Regions from separate parts of the Paenibacillus sp. MER 99-2 genome, predicted to be linked through region 1. Evidence: predicted binding sites of a transcription regulator. Region 1 holds the regulator's gene; the other holds the start of a gene.

The links. The regulator CtsR, encoded in region 1, represses protease genes until heat stress. The targets are predictions, from matches to a motif close to ATGGTCAATAAAGGTCAAACA.
Region 2: a site for CtsR is predicted at 3,294-3,314, ahead of clpP (ATP-dependent Clp endopeptidase proteolytic subunit ClpP). Genes of this name have one in related genera too.

The regions. Positions count from the first base shown of each region.
Region 1 covers NZ_JAMAUZ010000014.1:56,667-63,731, forward strand. The annotation lists gene radA (DNA repair protein RadA) at 1-386, opposite strand, end outside; gene M3636_RS28155 (ATP-dependent Clp protease ATP-binding subunit) at 676-3,135, opposite strand; gene mcsB (protein-arginine kinase McsB) at 3,367-4,431, opposite strand; gene mcsA (protein-arginine kinase activator protein McsA) at 4,460-4,984, opposite strand; gene M3636_RS28170 (CtsR family transcriptional regulator) at 5,014-5,475, opposite strand; gene M3636_RS28175 (GNAT family N-acetyltransferase) at 5,966-7,065, opposite strand, start outside.
Region 2 covers NZ_JAMAUZ010000010.1:41,448-48,512, forward strand. The annotation lists gene M3636_RS25825 (hypothetical protein) at 1-961, opposite strand, end outside; gene M3636_RS25830 (stalk domain-containing protein) at 1,308-2,405, shown strand; gene clpP (ATP-dependent Clp endopeptidase proteolytic subunit ClpP) at 2,606-3,202, opposite strand; tRNA gene M3636_RS25840 (tRNA-Arg) at 3,382-3,456, opposite strand; gene M3636_RS25845 (sugar-binding transcriptional regulator) at 3,939-4,964, shown strand; gene gap (type I glyceraldehyde-3-phosphate dehydrogenase) at 5,075-6,082, shown strand; gene M3636_RS25855 (phosphoglycerate kinase) at 6,230-7,065, shown strand, end outside.

The DNA.
Region 1 (7,065 bases):
ACCGATTCCTCGCCTGATACATACAACACACGTAATCCTGAATGTGTCAACGCATGAGACGTCTGCAACATTAATGTTGATTTTCCAATTCCCGGGTCTCCGCCCACCAGAACGAGAGAACCTGGAACGATCCCGCCACCCAATACACGGTTCAGTTCTCCGATTCCAGTCTGCACTCGCGGCTCCTGACCGCTATCTATATCTATGATAGGAAGCGGTTTATCTTTACTGTCAAAAAGGGGAGAATTCCTCCCTTGTGTTTTGACCACCGTTTCAGTTTCTTCTATCATTGAATTCCATGACTGACAACCTGGACACTTACCATACCATTTGGGGGCTTCATAGCCGCATTCCGTACATTGAAACTTGGTTTTTACTTTGGCCACTTCAGCACTCCTACCATTTATTTTATAACAACATTTTGCATTATTCGACGAATTATGCCCCGACTTCCTAACGCGCAGGGTTAATAAAAGTTTACCATTGTTTGAGATTTTTCGTAAAGGATTATCGTAAACTTTACACATGTTCCTGAAGTTTCTACACCTGTTGTTGCCACCTCATCAATGGTAAGAAGCTAGACTGCTCAGATCACAAAAAAGACCTCTCTGGCACAAAGCCAGAAAGGTCTTTAGTATTTCCCACGAATCTATTTCACGAATGATCCAGATTGGATTACTTCGTTTCGATCTCTTCTGTGGATGGAACAATATCTTTTTTGGTTACAGACAAGGCGCCATTATCCTCATCAATCAGCAAGGAATCACCTTTAACTACATTACCTGTAAGCAATTCTTCTGACAATTTGTCTTCGATATGCTTCTGGATTGCCCGACGTAGTGGACGCGCACCATAAGCTGGATCGAAGCCCGCTTTGGCAAGGAATGCCTTCGCATTGTCCGTAAGCTCGAAGTCCACTTCGTATTCACGCAGGCGTTTCCGAAGTTCTTCACTCATGAGTGTAACAATCTCAGCAATGTGTTTTTCTTCTAGAGAATGGAAGACGATAATTTCATCAATCCGGTTAAGGAATTCTGGACGGAAGCTTTTCTTCAGCTCATCCATAACTTTACCCTTCATGTTGTCATAATCCGCTCCTGCATCTACCACAGCAGTGAATCCAAGCGTAGAGTTACGTTTAATCGCTTCTGCACCCACATTGGATGTCAGGATGATCAACGTGTTGCGGAAGTCAACTACGCGGCCTTTGGAATCTGTGAGACGGCCATCTTCAAGCACTTGCAACAGAATGTTGAATACTTCTGGGTGTGCTTTTTCGACTTCATCCAAGAGCACAACGGAGTACGGTTTGCGACGAACTTTCTCTGTCAACTGACCGCCTTCTTCATAACCGACATATCCTGGAGGCGCTCCGACCAATCTTGATGTGGAGTGTTTCTCACCATACTCAGACATATCGATACGAATTACTGCATTCTCATCACCAAACATCGCTTCAGCCAGTGCACGAGCCAGCTCGGTTTTACCAACCCCAGTAGGACCGAGGAAGATAAATGAACCCATTGGACGTTTCGGATCCTTCAGACCAGCACGAGCACGACGTACTGCACGGCTGACCGATTTAACAGCTTCATCTTGACCGATAACACGTTCATGGAGAATCTGCTCCAGGTTCATCAAGCGCTGCGTTTCTTCTTCTTTCAGCTTGTTCACCGGAATTCCAGTCCAGTTGGCTACCACCTGTGCGATATCCTCAGGAGTTACCTCAGAATCCGTGCGACCTTGTTTTTCTTTCCATTGGTTCTTCGTTACATCGAGCTCTTCACGGATTTTTTGTTCCGTATCACGCAGAGCTGCTGCTTTCTCGAACTCCTGGCTTTGCACCGCTGCATCTTTCTCCTTGCGGATATCTTCAAGACGGCTCTCCAGTTGTTTCAAGTTTGGCGGTACTGTATATGAGTTCAACCTTACTTTGGAACCCGCTTCATCGATCAAGTCGATCGCTTTGTCCGGCAAGAAACGGTCAGTGATATATCGATCAGACAATTTAACCGCCTGTACAATTGCTTCATCTGTGATTTTCACACGGTGATGGGCTTCATAACGGTCACGCAAGCCGTGCAAAATTTGAATAGCTTCTTCTGGGGATGGTTGATCCACCGTAATAGGTTGGAAACGACGCTCAAGCGCTGCATCTTTTTCAATATATTTACGATATTCATCCAGCGTTGTTGCACCAATGCACTGCAATTCTCCACGTGCCAGAGCCGGCTTCAAAATGTTAGAAGCATCGATTGCACCTTCTGCTCCACCTGCACCGATCAAGGTATGCAACTCATCAATAAACAGGACGATGTTACCCGCTTGGCGAATCTCATCCATAATTTTTTTCAAGCGATCTTCGAATTCACCACGGTATTTCGTACCCGCTACAACTGAACCCATATCCAGTGTCATAACGCGTTTGTCACGCAATGTTTCTGGAATTTCGTTTGCAATAATTTTTTGGGCAAGCCCTTCAGCAATCGCTGTTTTACCTACCCCTGGTTCACCGATCAATACCGGATTGTTCTTCGTACGACGACTCAGCACTTGAATTACGCGCTCAATCTCTTTGCTACGCCCGATAACAGGATCAAGGTTGTTTTCCTTCGCATAGGCCGTGAGGTCCCGAGCCAAGCTGTCGAGTGTTGGCGTGCTAACATTAGCAGGTGTTCCGTTATGACTTGATACCGCTTCGCTGCTACCCAGCAATTGAAGAACTTGCTGACGAGCTTTGTTCAAGCTAATACCTAAGTTGTTAAGTACACGTGCTGCTACACCTTCACCTTCACGGATCAATCCAAGCAAGATGTGTTCTGTTCCTACATATGTGTGACCCAATTTGCGGGCTTCATCCATAGATAGCTCAATTACTTTTTTCGCACGAGGCGTATATGCAATGTTAGTAGGTTGCTCCTGACCACGGCCAATCAGCGTTTCTACTTCATCCTGAATTTTTTCCAATCCGAGTCCCAGGCCGATCAGCGCTTTGGCTGCAATACCTTCGCCTTCACGAATGAGGCCGAGCAAAATGTGCTCAGTACCGATGTTATTATGACCGAGACGGACAGCTTCTTCCTGCGCTAATGCGAGTACCTTTTGGGCACGCTCCGTAAATCTTCCAAACATCATATCTCCTGCACCTCCATGGTTTTGGATAAAACGGGTTAGAGCCCCTTAAAACAAGCTCTTCCACCGTATTCTTTATAACACGTTGTCTGCAGCCATGCTGCGAATAAAATCATTCAGCTGTTCACATCAATTATTGCAGCTTCGTTGCAAATACCTTGATGCAAATTGCCATATTATATAAAAGCTGCAATTGCAGCGTGAAACCTCATTTATAAATCTGAAAAGGCTAACTTACTTTGCTGGGTTGATCGTATCACGAATGAGCTGAGCACGGTAGATATCTCGTTCATCTGTGCGCATATCTTCCCCGAATGTTTTCTGCAAGAAACCAGGCTGAGTCATGACGTTCAACTCGTTCATCACCGGTATAGTAAGTCCTTCCAACAGACCTAGATCTACACCAAGACGAACGTCGGAGAGACGCTGTGCAGCTTCCTTCGAGTCGACTATGGCTGCGTGAGACAGTATGCCATAAGATCGCATAACCCTGTCCGTAATACGCAGTCTTGAGTCGGTGATCAGTCGCTCTCTAGCGGTACGTTCATGTCCAATCATCTGTAACACAACACTGTGCAGATTTTCGATAACTTCTTGCTCGGTCTGTCCTAGCGTGATCTGGTTAGAGATCTGGAATAGGTTGCCCATTGCTTCGCTACCTTCACCGTAAATCCCGCGGACAGTAAGCCCTACCTGGGAAACCGCCGTTAGAATACGTCCAATCTGTTGTGTCATGACAAGAGCCGGCAAATGCATCATTACGGATGCCCTTACACCTGTACCGACATTGGTAGGACAGCTGGTCAAGTATCCTCTACGATCATCAAATGCATAATCCACATGCGCTTCAAAAGCATCATCTATCGCAGAAGCTTTCTCCCAAGCTTCTTTCACCTGGAACCCCGGATAGAGGCATTGGATCCTAAGATGATCCTCCTCATTAATCATGATACTGACAGACTCATCCTCACTAAGGATGACAGCACCGTTCTTGGATTCATTCGCTAGACTGGGACTAATCAGATGTTTCTCCACCAACACACGTTTGTCAAGCTCATCAATATCGATTAGATCCAGTGTGTGAAAATTTCCAAAAGCATGAACATCGTCGTATTGAAGTACTTCGCTCAGCTTATTCAGCACTTCCTCCGATTGCTCATTGGATGCAAGCATCGGAAATGGATAATGCTGCAGGTTGCGTGCGATCCGGACACGGCTGCTAATGACGATTTCTGAATCAGCCGCATCACTGCGCATCCAATCGCTGAGCGCCTTCTCTGTAAAAGGCAGATTAGGCATTACGCATCCCTCCTACTCATGACAAACTTTACTCCTGTGCTATTTCTTTTTCAAGTTCTCTGATCTGGTCACGAATTTGAGCAGCTTCTTCGAATTCTTCTTGCGTGATACTTTCTTGAAGAGTACGTTTCAAATCTGCAATTTGTCGTTTCACCTTGATACGACCACCAGCCCGTGCAGGTACTTTACCTACGTGGGAGGTGCTGCCATGCACCCTTTTGAACAACGGGTCTAGACGGCTATCAAAATATTTATAGCATGAGCTACAGCCGAACCGGCCGATTTTACTAAATTGGGAATACGTCATGCCACATTCTTCACATCGAAGGGATTGAGCAGGTGGTGTTCCTGCTGATCCACCTTTGCCAGATGGGTCGAAATCAAGCAGACCGGACAACAAGTTATGAATGGAGAATCCACCTGCTGTTCCAGGAATCATTTCCCCTTTTTCACGAGCACACGACTCGCAGATATGAAATTCCGTCTTCTCTCCGTTCACAATCTTCGTGAAATGAAGTGTAGCCGGACGATTATTGCATTCTTGGCAAAGCATTGATGTACCTCCTTTGGTCCCGATAGTTTTCATTTACCGAGCAAAGATATTAACATCGCCTTCAACATTCTGGCACGAATTTGATCCCGGTAAGGAAGTTTGACCAAAATAATTTCTCTCGATACAGCCGCCCGCATCAACCCCGCCTCTCGTTTGCTCAAGAAACGTGCTTCCTCAAGTTGGTAGATTAGACCTTCGGCAGCAGTCTGCCCGATCTCATCTCCAATACTATGATGCAAATGGTTATGCAGTGCTGAGTGAGCAGGTAGTTCGATCCGTTGAATACGTACATAACCACCGCCACCGCGTTTGCTTTCCACCAGATAACCCTTCTCAAGGGTAAACCGGGTGCTGATGACGTAATTAATCTGAGAAGGCACGCATGAGAATTGGTCTGCCAGATCATTACGCTGAATTTCAACCATTCCTTCGGGACTTTCATGCAGAATACTCTTCAGATATTGTTCGATAATATCAGAGATATTACGCATCCACTCATCCTCCACTGTCTGAAACGTTAAGTCAATAAGGACCCACACGCCCCTACAGAGTGCACCTTCTCATCCCATTTAACCATTCCGTAAAACACCGAATCTGGATACAACAAGTGTTACCGGGAGAGTATAGGCCGCTCGAAGGTCCTTTGATACTGCTTGTTCCGCAAAGAAAAGTGTAGTCGCACTTTACTCAGCGAATGGCATAAGAAAGTCAAACAAAATGATGATCTCAGTTGACTTTGACTTTCTTTGACTTTATATACATTATAGCATATTTTGTGATTTTGCCAAGTGGGGTCACTATTCATTTTTTACGATTTTACACGAAATATTCTTTGGACACAAAAAAACCTCTCCAAAAGAGCTGGAGAAGTCCATTTGTCTTACCGTTACGCCTTCATGCTATATCAGGTAATTTCATGAGAGCCATCAGTGCTTCAATTAAAATAAGCCTTATAATCTCTTGATCAATCAATCTAATGCTTTAGAAGAAATCAAGTAAATACGTTTCCCGTAAAGGAATTGCATTCTCCAAAGCATTAACCGCTTCAGCCGGCCCATGAATTCTGCCTATCTTAGCCATTTCAGCCGGTCTTCGGTATCCCATCAACACAGCAGTAAGGGATTGAATATCCATCTGTACCGTCTGATCTTCAGAAACAGGTTCGGAAGCCTTCCAGATTGAAGCCGTACCATTCATGGCAACATTTAATTGCCACACACCTTCGTTCCAAGGTGCATGAGCATCCTTAACCTGAAGAGCAATCTGTACGGGGGAATCCTGACTGGCGAACGGATACTGAGAAATAAATTGCTCCACACTCACGATGCGCGCCATAAAGTAAGGAACAATCTCTTGCTGAATGCGTGGATTATCCAATTGAAAAGCAAGGGTATCACTTGCTGGTGCTTGTAATGTAACTTCTTCAATCATGGAATCATGATTGGCTATAAAGGTCCATAGAGCTTGTCTCGCTTCTTCATTCAGATGAATGATCTCATCGATCGCGAACTTACGCTCCTTGACCTCGTATAATATATACCCTTGCGCTTGCCCAGTTTCATCATAATATACGGCCTTCTGACTGGTTCCCTCCGTAAGCACCGAGTCTTTCCACCACGCATCGTCACGGATCAACATTCCGTTATAGCGCTCCGCATAAGCATTATATACGCTTTTTAAAACATCCAGATCCGGATTGCCTCTGCGCAGCGTTCCAGATGTTGGTTTTTTGGCAGGCAAATGCGACGCAGGTACTTTATATTTTTTGTATTCAATGTATGTTTCCCAACCATACTTCCGATAAAAGGCAAATGCAAACGGATGCAGGAACGAAATACTCTGTTTGTTGCGATTCATTTCTTCCAATGTGTGTTTGAGCAGACCGGCTACCCAGCCCTTGCGTCTGTACTCGGGCCACGTAGCTACACCTGCAATACCACCCATGTCGAATGACCGACCATGAATATACGTTTGAAAAGGAATAATGTGAAGCTTGGCACCTAGAGTGCCATCATCATACACTCCCCATACATCGTGTTTTGCAAACTGTTTTTGACGCTTCTCTCTCTGTTCCTCTTTCA
Region 2 (7,065 bases), on a different contig from region 1:
ATGTTTTGAGATCATATACAAGCACCTTGCTAGCCTTGGTTTTCTTAATTCCTACCGAGGGATCAGCAATCAGAACCAAATACTTAAGATTAGGCGAGACGAACGTTTTTACATCTCTGACTTCGCCTTTGAAAAGTGAGGTCGCTTTTCCGCCGCGAATCCCCTCTACAACCGCACGGTAGGTCTGTTCTTTATAAGTACTAGTCCACTTGATTTTTGTGTCACCTGCCATAAACGTCTTACTGGAGACAGGTTGTTTGGTGTCGTACACAATGTCATTTTTGGTTACTTTCACTGGGCTACCCTTTAATCCGCCAAATAAGAGGATAAAGCAACCGGTGAATTTTACGTCAGGACAGTATGCACCGAGAGGTGTGGACGCAGCTGAACTGCTTGTACTGAATTTAGTATCTGTCACATCTTGGCTAGTAATGATGCTGCCATTGGATAAAACTCGTTTGTTATCTACAAGGGAATAGTACTGGGTATCACCGTTATCCGATCTTACGGAGTACAGCCCTTGTTTGGCCCAAAGTTTGAGCCAGTTGTTGGATTTGATCTCTGTGATTTTGCGAAGCTTAATGGAGGCATAGTCATATTCATAAATGACGGCACCTGTGTTCAGGTAGGCTAATGTATATGCCTTCAATCCTTGTGGAGTGTCTACGACAACACCGTCTTGTTGGTTGAATCCGTTAGTCGAAGTGAATCGATATGAAGAGGGCTGCAACGATGAGTCGCTGAAATCATACTCCTTAACCTTTTTCACACCTGTGTCATAACTAATTACCGTTGTTCGTACAGTGACCTGCTGTTGTCTTTCATCAAATATGTAGGTTGTACGGTGTCTTACTTTTTCCTTGCTGCCTTCTGTAGTTGCTGCTGAATGTCCAGTTTCGGGATAAATTGTGAGCAATAGGGAACAGATCAACAACAGGGCAATACATTTCCTAATAATCATATAACGTTTCCTCTTTCCTCTTCTCATATTGTCTTTTTTTCTAAAGGTGTGCGGGTTAACCCTAATTCATAATATCGGTGAGTTTACTGATGTTGTTTAATGAATTATTGGACTGGCAGACCTCTATTTATCGTTCATTTAGTATCTTTTTTGTATATATGTTCGTGACAAAACGGTCATTTTCGGCGCAATTTATTTCAACTTTATCGTCAAGATTGTAACTGGAGCTGTAAACCTTTCCTCAAATGGGTTAATTATAATAAAGAGGTGAGCGTATGAGGCATTATCGTTCAACATACATACGCAATGAACCCTTAGTGTGAATTATGGAGAGGAGTTTTTATATATGACATCATGGAAGAAATGGACAAGTGCGTTGCTGGCGGCTGGAATTATTGTAGGTAGTGGAGCAGGGTGGCAGGAAAGTTCGGTTCAAGCGGCTTCGGTCTCAACTAAAGTAACGACTCCAACGGAAGTAACACTGAAATCGGCAGGTAAAACGCTGACTCAAAAAGGGCTTCTGCAGGGTGGATCTACATGGGTGTCTCTAACTGCGGTCAAAGATGTTGCAGGCGGAACGTTAACGTATGACGCAAAGAACAAAGAGTATACGCTGACCGCAGCTAACAATAAGATGAGAATTAGTCTAGCTGATGGATCGCCAATGCTTAGAGTGAACAACTATTATCCGGGTGTTGAGGCGAAGCTGATTCAAGGGCGATTATACATTCCTTTCTCTGCGATGAGAGATTATCTGGGTGTTCAGGGAAGCTGGAATGGGCAAGCGAAGACGTTAACACTTAGCAAAGTGAAGCAGAATAATGTAACGGTAAAAGCAACTACGGTGAAAGCGACTGTCAAAAATGCTGAAGTGGATATCCAATATCCGCAGGTGAGCGGACTGGCGAATGATAAAGCTCAAGCGGCAATCAACAAGGTGCTGAAGGATGAGGCTGATGCGTTTGTAACAGACTTCAAGAAGCAGGCTGGTGAATATGGAGCTGCCACTGCGAATCGCCCGTACGCTTTTGAGAGCACATATGTTGTGACATATAACGAAAATGGCGTGCTGGGACTCATTACACAGCGCTATGAGGATTATGCAGGAGCTCATGGCATGACGACCCGTTCAGGACACACGTTTGATCTAGAAACGGGCAAGGAACTGTCGCTGAATGACGTGCTTCAAAACAATACAGCGATGCGTGACACGCTTGGCAAAAAAGTAGGAACTCAGCTTAAAGCACGTGGCGGTTATCTGGATGGATACACTGGCTTGAACAAAGACCAGGACTTCTACGTTACGCCAACGGGCATTGTCGTGTTCTTCCAACTGTATGAGTACACTGCATATGCTGAAGGGTTCCCGGAGTTCCCATTCACGTACAAAGAAGTGCTTCCTAAAGGTGCAACGCCATTCAGTGGAGTAGCGACTGAAAAGTAAGAGCAGAAACGTTATCATATGTTTAATAAATATCAGGATTTATCACGTATAGAACGGCAGTTTAACGACGCGCAATTGCAGTTGCCATCATCATAAAATGACAAAAAAATCCCACCATTCGTAGAATGGTGGGATTTTACTAGTTCATAGTTAGCAGCCAAGAAGGCTTCAAATTATGACTCTATAGGTGAGTTCTGCGATTATACGCCTTCTGAACCTACTCTTTCGATAACTTTATCAATGATACCGTAATCGGCAGCTTCAGCAGCACTCATGAAGTAGTCACGATCTGTATCTTTCTCGATACGCTCCAGGGGTTGACCGGAACGCTCGGAGATGATGCGGTTCAATGTGTCACGCATTTTCAGAATGCGACGAGCACGGATTTCGATATCTGTAGCTTGACCTTGCGCTCCACCAAGTGGTTGGTGAATCATGATCTCACTGTTAGGCAATGCAAAACGTTTACCTTTGGCACCCGCATTAAGCAAGAATGCACCCATGGAAGCTGCCATACCTACGCAAATTGTAGATACATCTGGTTTGATGAATTGCATTGTATCGTAAATGGCCATACCGGCTGTGATGGATCCGCCTGGGCTGTTGATGTATAAGTGAATGTCTTTCTCTGGATCTTCTGCAGCCAAGAATAACATCTGTGCCATAATGGCATTCGCCACAACGTCATTCACGTCACTGCCAAGGAAGATGATACGATCCTTCAGCAATCTGGAATAGATGTCATAGGCCCGCTCACCGCGGTTGCTCTGTTCAACGACCATTGGAATATAACTCACGTGAAAAACCTCCTCGGAAATGTAAATGTTAAATTGGTGTTTATATTTAAACTGTTACCGTATTACCCACATCATAAACAATTCCAAACAAAAAGTCAAAGAAAGTCAAACTAACTTTGAAAAAAAAGAAACCTTTCCGGTTTCATTGGTTAAAAGGGTTATGTACTACGAAATAAGAATGGCGCGCCCGCCAAGAATCGAACTTGGATCTCAGGCTTCGGAGGCCTACGTCATATCCATTGGACCACGGGCGCACATGAATTGTTGGCTACTCTTTCGTAGCGCAGATGCTTGCACATAAATGAGCTTCAAATATGTGACAGCATTAATGATTATATCTTAAGCGTGTTCGAAATGCAAGCAAATGATCAGCCTCGTAGTTTGGAATACAACGAAAATGATCATGATGAAGATAAGTGGATAAAGAATGTATTTAAGTACATGCTATAAGAGGTTTTGCACATGTTGAGCAAGGTAGAAATGAAGCCATATGTAGATGAGAATGTAGACTTTCTTCTATATATAGCGTGAAACAGATTCAACACTTACTAGAAGCTCAAGATTGTGAAAATAAGCGCGTACAAGCTCAGAGAAACGTTATGAAATGGGGCGTTTGAAACACTTGCATGTCGCGTCAGTTTTAGGTAGAATAGACGTGGGACTTAAAAAGTTAACCCGGGACATTTTGAGGCCATGAAAGAGAGCTTGGAACGAGAAGCTTGCGGGAGTGGAAAGCATGCGAAAGATTTTAGAAGTGCAAAAGCAGCTTCTGCCTGATCTCATGGATGTCTTGAAGAAGAGGTATACGATTCTACACCAGATCATGTTATCGGATGTGATTGGACGAAGAACGTTAGCTAATTCCATGCAGATGACCGAGCGGGTTCTGAGGGCTGAGACCGATCTATTAAAGGCTCAGGGACTTATTGAAATTGACAGTACAGGAATGAAGATCAGCGAGGCAGGTCATGATTTGCTGCAGCAGTTAGAACCTGTCGCCAAAGAGCTGTTCGGATTGTCCGAACTGGAAGAGCGCATCAAGCAAGCCTACGGTCTGCAAAAGGTAGTCGTTGTTCCTGGCGATTCGGACGTATCTCCATTTGCCAAACGGGAACTGGGCAAGGCCGGAGCGAAGGCTCTCGGCAATATTATGAATGATAACGACGTTGTTGCCGTAACAGGCGGTTCAACAACGGCTGAAGTTGCAGAGCAGCTTAATCCGCCAACACCACTCAAAGGTGTCTGGTTCGTCCCTGCACGCGGTGGACTAGGAGAAAGTCTCGAAATTCAGGCCAATACGATCGCATCCACGATGGCAAAACGGGTAGGAGCACAATACAAACTCCTGCATGTACCGGATTTGCTTAGTGACCATGCCTATGAATCCCTTGTTCAAGATCCGGGTGTCCAGGAGATTCTACAGCTGATTAGACAATCGCGCATCGTTATTCACGGAATCGGTGATGCCGTGGAGATGGCACGGCGACGCAAACTTGCTACAGAGATTGTGGAAGAGCTTCAGGAGCAAGGAGCCGTATCGGAATCATTCGGTTATTATTTTAATGATCAGGGTAACGTGGTTCACACCATGCTTACACTCGGTATGCGACTTCAAGATATTGAACGAACCGATGTAGTGATCGGAATTGCGGGTGGCAAAAGCAAAGCGGCTGCCATTCACTCCGTGCTTAGATTCGGCCAGGAAGATATTTTGATTATTGATGAGGCTGCTGCCAAAGTCATCGTTGCCGAACTGGAATGAGAATTAATTTTCTAGAACACTTCAAATTTGTTGTCTTGACGGACTTCACGGTCTGTCTTGAATATATAGCTTCATAAAAAAATCAATCAAAACTTGGGAGGAACTTACTCATGATTAAAGTAGGTATTAACGGTTTTGGACGTATTGGTCGTTTGGCATTCCGTCGTATTCAAAATGTAGAGGGCATTGAAGTTGTAGCAATCAACGACTTGACTGATGCTAAAATGCTGGCTCATTTGCTCAAATATGATACAACTCAAGGTCGCTTCGATGGCGATGTTGAAGTACATGATGGCTTCTTCAAAGTGAACGGCAAAGAAGTTAAAGTATTGGCTAACCGCAACCCAGAAGAACTTCCTTGGGGAGACCTCGGTGTAGATATCGTTCTGGAATGTACTGGTTTCTTCACAACTAAAGAAGCTGCTGAGAAACACTTGAAAGGTGGAGCTAAGAAAGTTGTTATCTCCGCACCAGCTACTGGCGACATGAAAACCATCGTTTACAACGTAAACCATGAAATCCTCGACGGTACTGAAACTGTAATCTCCGGCGCATCTTGCACAACGAACTGCCTGGCACCTATGGCAAAAACGTTGCAAGACAAATTCGGAATCGTTCAAGGTTTGATGACTACAATTCACGCTTACACTGGCGACCAAAACACTTTGGATGCTCCACACCCTAAAGGTGACTTCCGTCGTGCTCGCGCAGCGGCTGAAAACATCATCCCTAACACAACTGGTGCTGCTAAAGCAATCGGTTTGGTTATCCCTGAACTGCAAGGTAAATTGGACGGTGCAGCTCAACGTGTACCAGTAGCAACTGGTTCCCTGACTGAGCTTGTAACTGTATTGGGTAAAAAAGTTACTGCTGAAGAAGTTAACGCAGTAATGAAAGAAGCTTCCGATCCACAAACTTTCGGATACACTGAAGACGAAATCGTATCTTCCGATATCCAAGGTATCACTTTCGGATCCCTGTTTGATGCAACTCAAACTAAAGTTCTGACTGTTGGCGACCAACAATTGGTTAAAACTGTAGCTTGGTATGACAATGAAATGTCTTACACTGCACAATTGGTTCGCACTTTGGAGCACTTTGCAAAAATGATTAAGTAATATCTGCAATAACATAGAGCGGAAACAGAGTATTGTTTCCGCTCTTTATATATCAACCTTTTGCAAATTTCTCAAAAACACCAGGATTGACAAGGGTTTTTCGCTCTTCATTGGTCCACAAAATACATGGGTGCGGAGGAAATACAGATGAACAAAAAAAGTGTACGTGATATCGAATTAACAGGAAAACGGGCTTTTGTACGTGTAGATTTTAATGTGCCGCTCGAAGATGGTAAAATTACAGATGACAAGCGTATTCGTGCAACGCTGCCTACGATCAACTTCTTGATTGAAAAAGGTGCTAAAGTCATTTTGGCAAGCCACATGGGTCGTCCAAACGGCGAAGTGGTTGAATCCTTGCGTTTGACTCCAGCTGCTGAGCGTTTGTCTGAATTGCTTGGTAAAAAAGTTGTTAAAGCTGACGATTCCGTTGGCGAAACAGTTAAAGCTCAAATCGCTGAACTGAACAACGGTGACGTATTGTTGCTTGAGAACGTTCGTTTCCACGCTGGCGAAGAGAAAAACGATCCAGAACTGGCAAAACAATTTGCTGAACTGGCTGACGTTTTCGTTAACGACGCGTTTGGTGCGGCACACAGAGCACATGCTTCAACAGAAGGTATCGCTCACTTGCTGCCAGCTGTATCTGGTTTGTTGATGGAAAAAGAGCTTGAAGTATTGGGTAAAGCAATCTCCAATCCTGAGCGTCCTTTCACAGCAATCATCGGTGGTTCCAAAGTTAAAGACAAAATCGATGTAATCGACAACCTGTTGAACATTGCAGACAACGTAATCATCGGTGGAGGTCTGTCCTACACGTTCATGAAGGCTCAAGGTCATGAAGTAGGTCAATCCCTGTTGGATGAGTCCAAACTGGATGTTGCTCTGGGCTTCATCGAAAAAGCGAAGAAATTGGGCAAGAACTTCTACCTGCCAGTGGATATCGTAATTTCCGATGATTTCAGTGCGAATGCAAACACAAA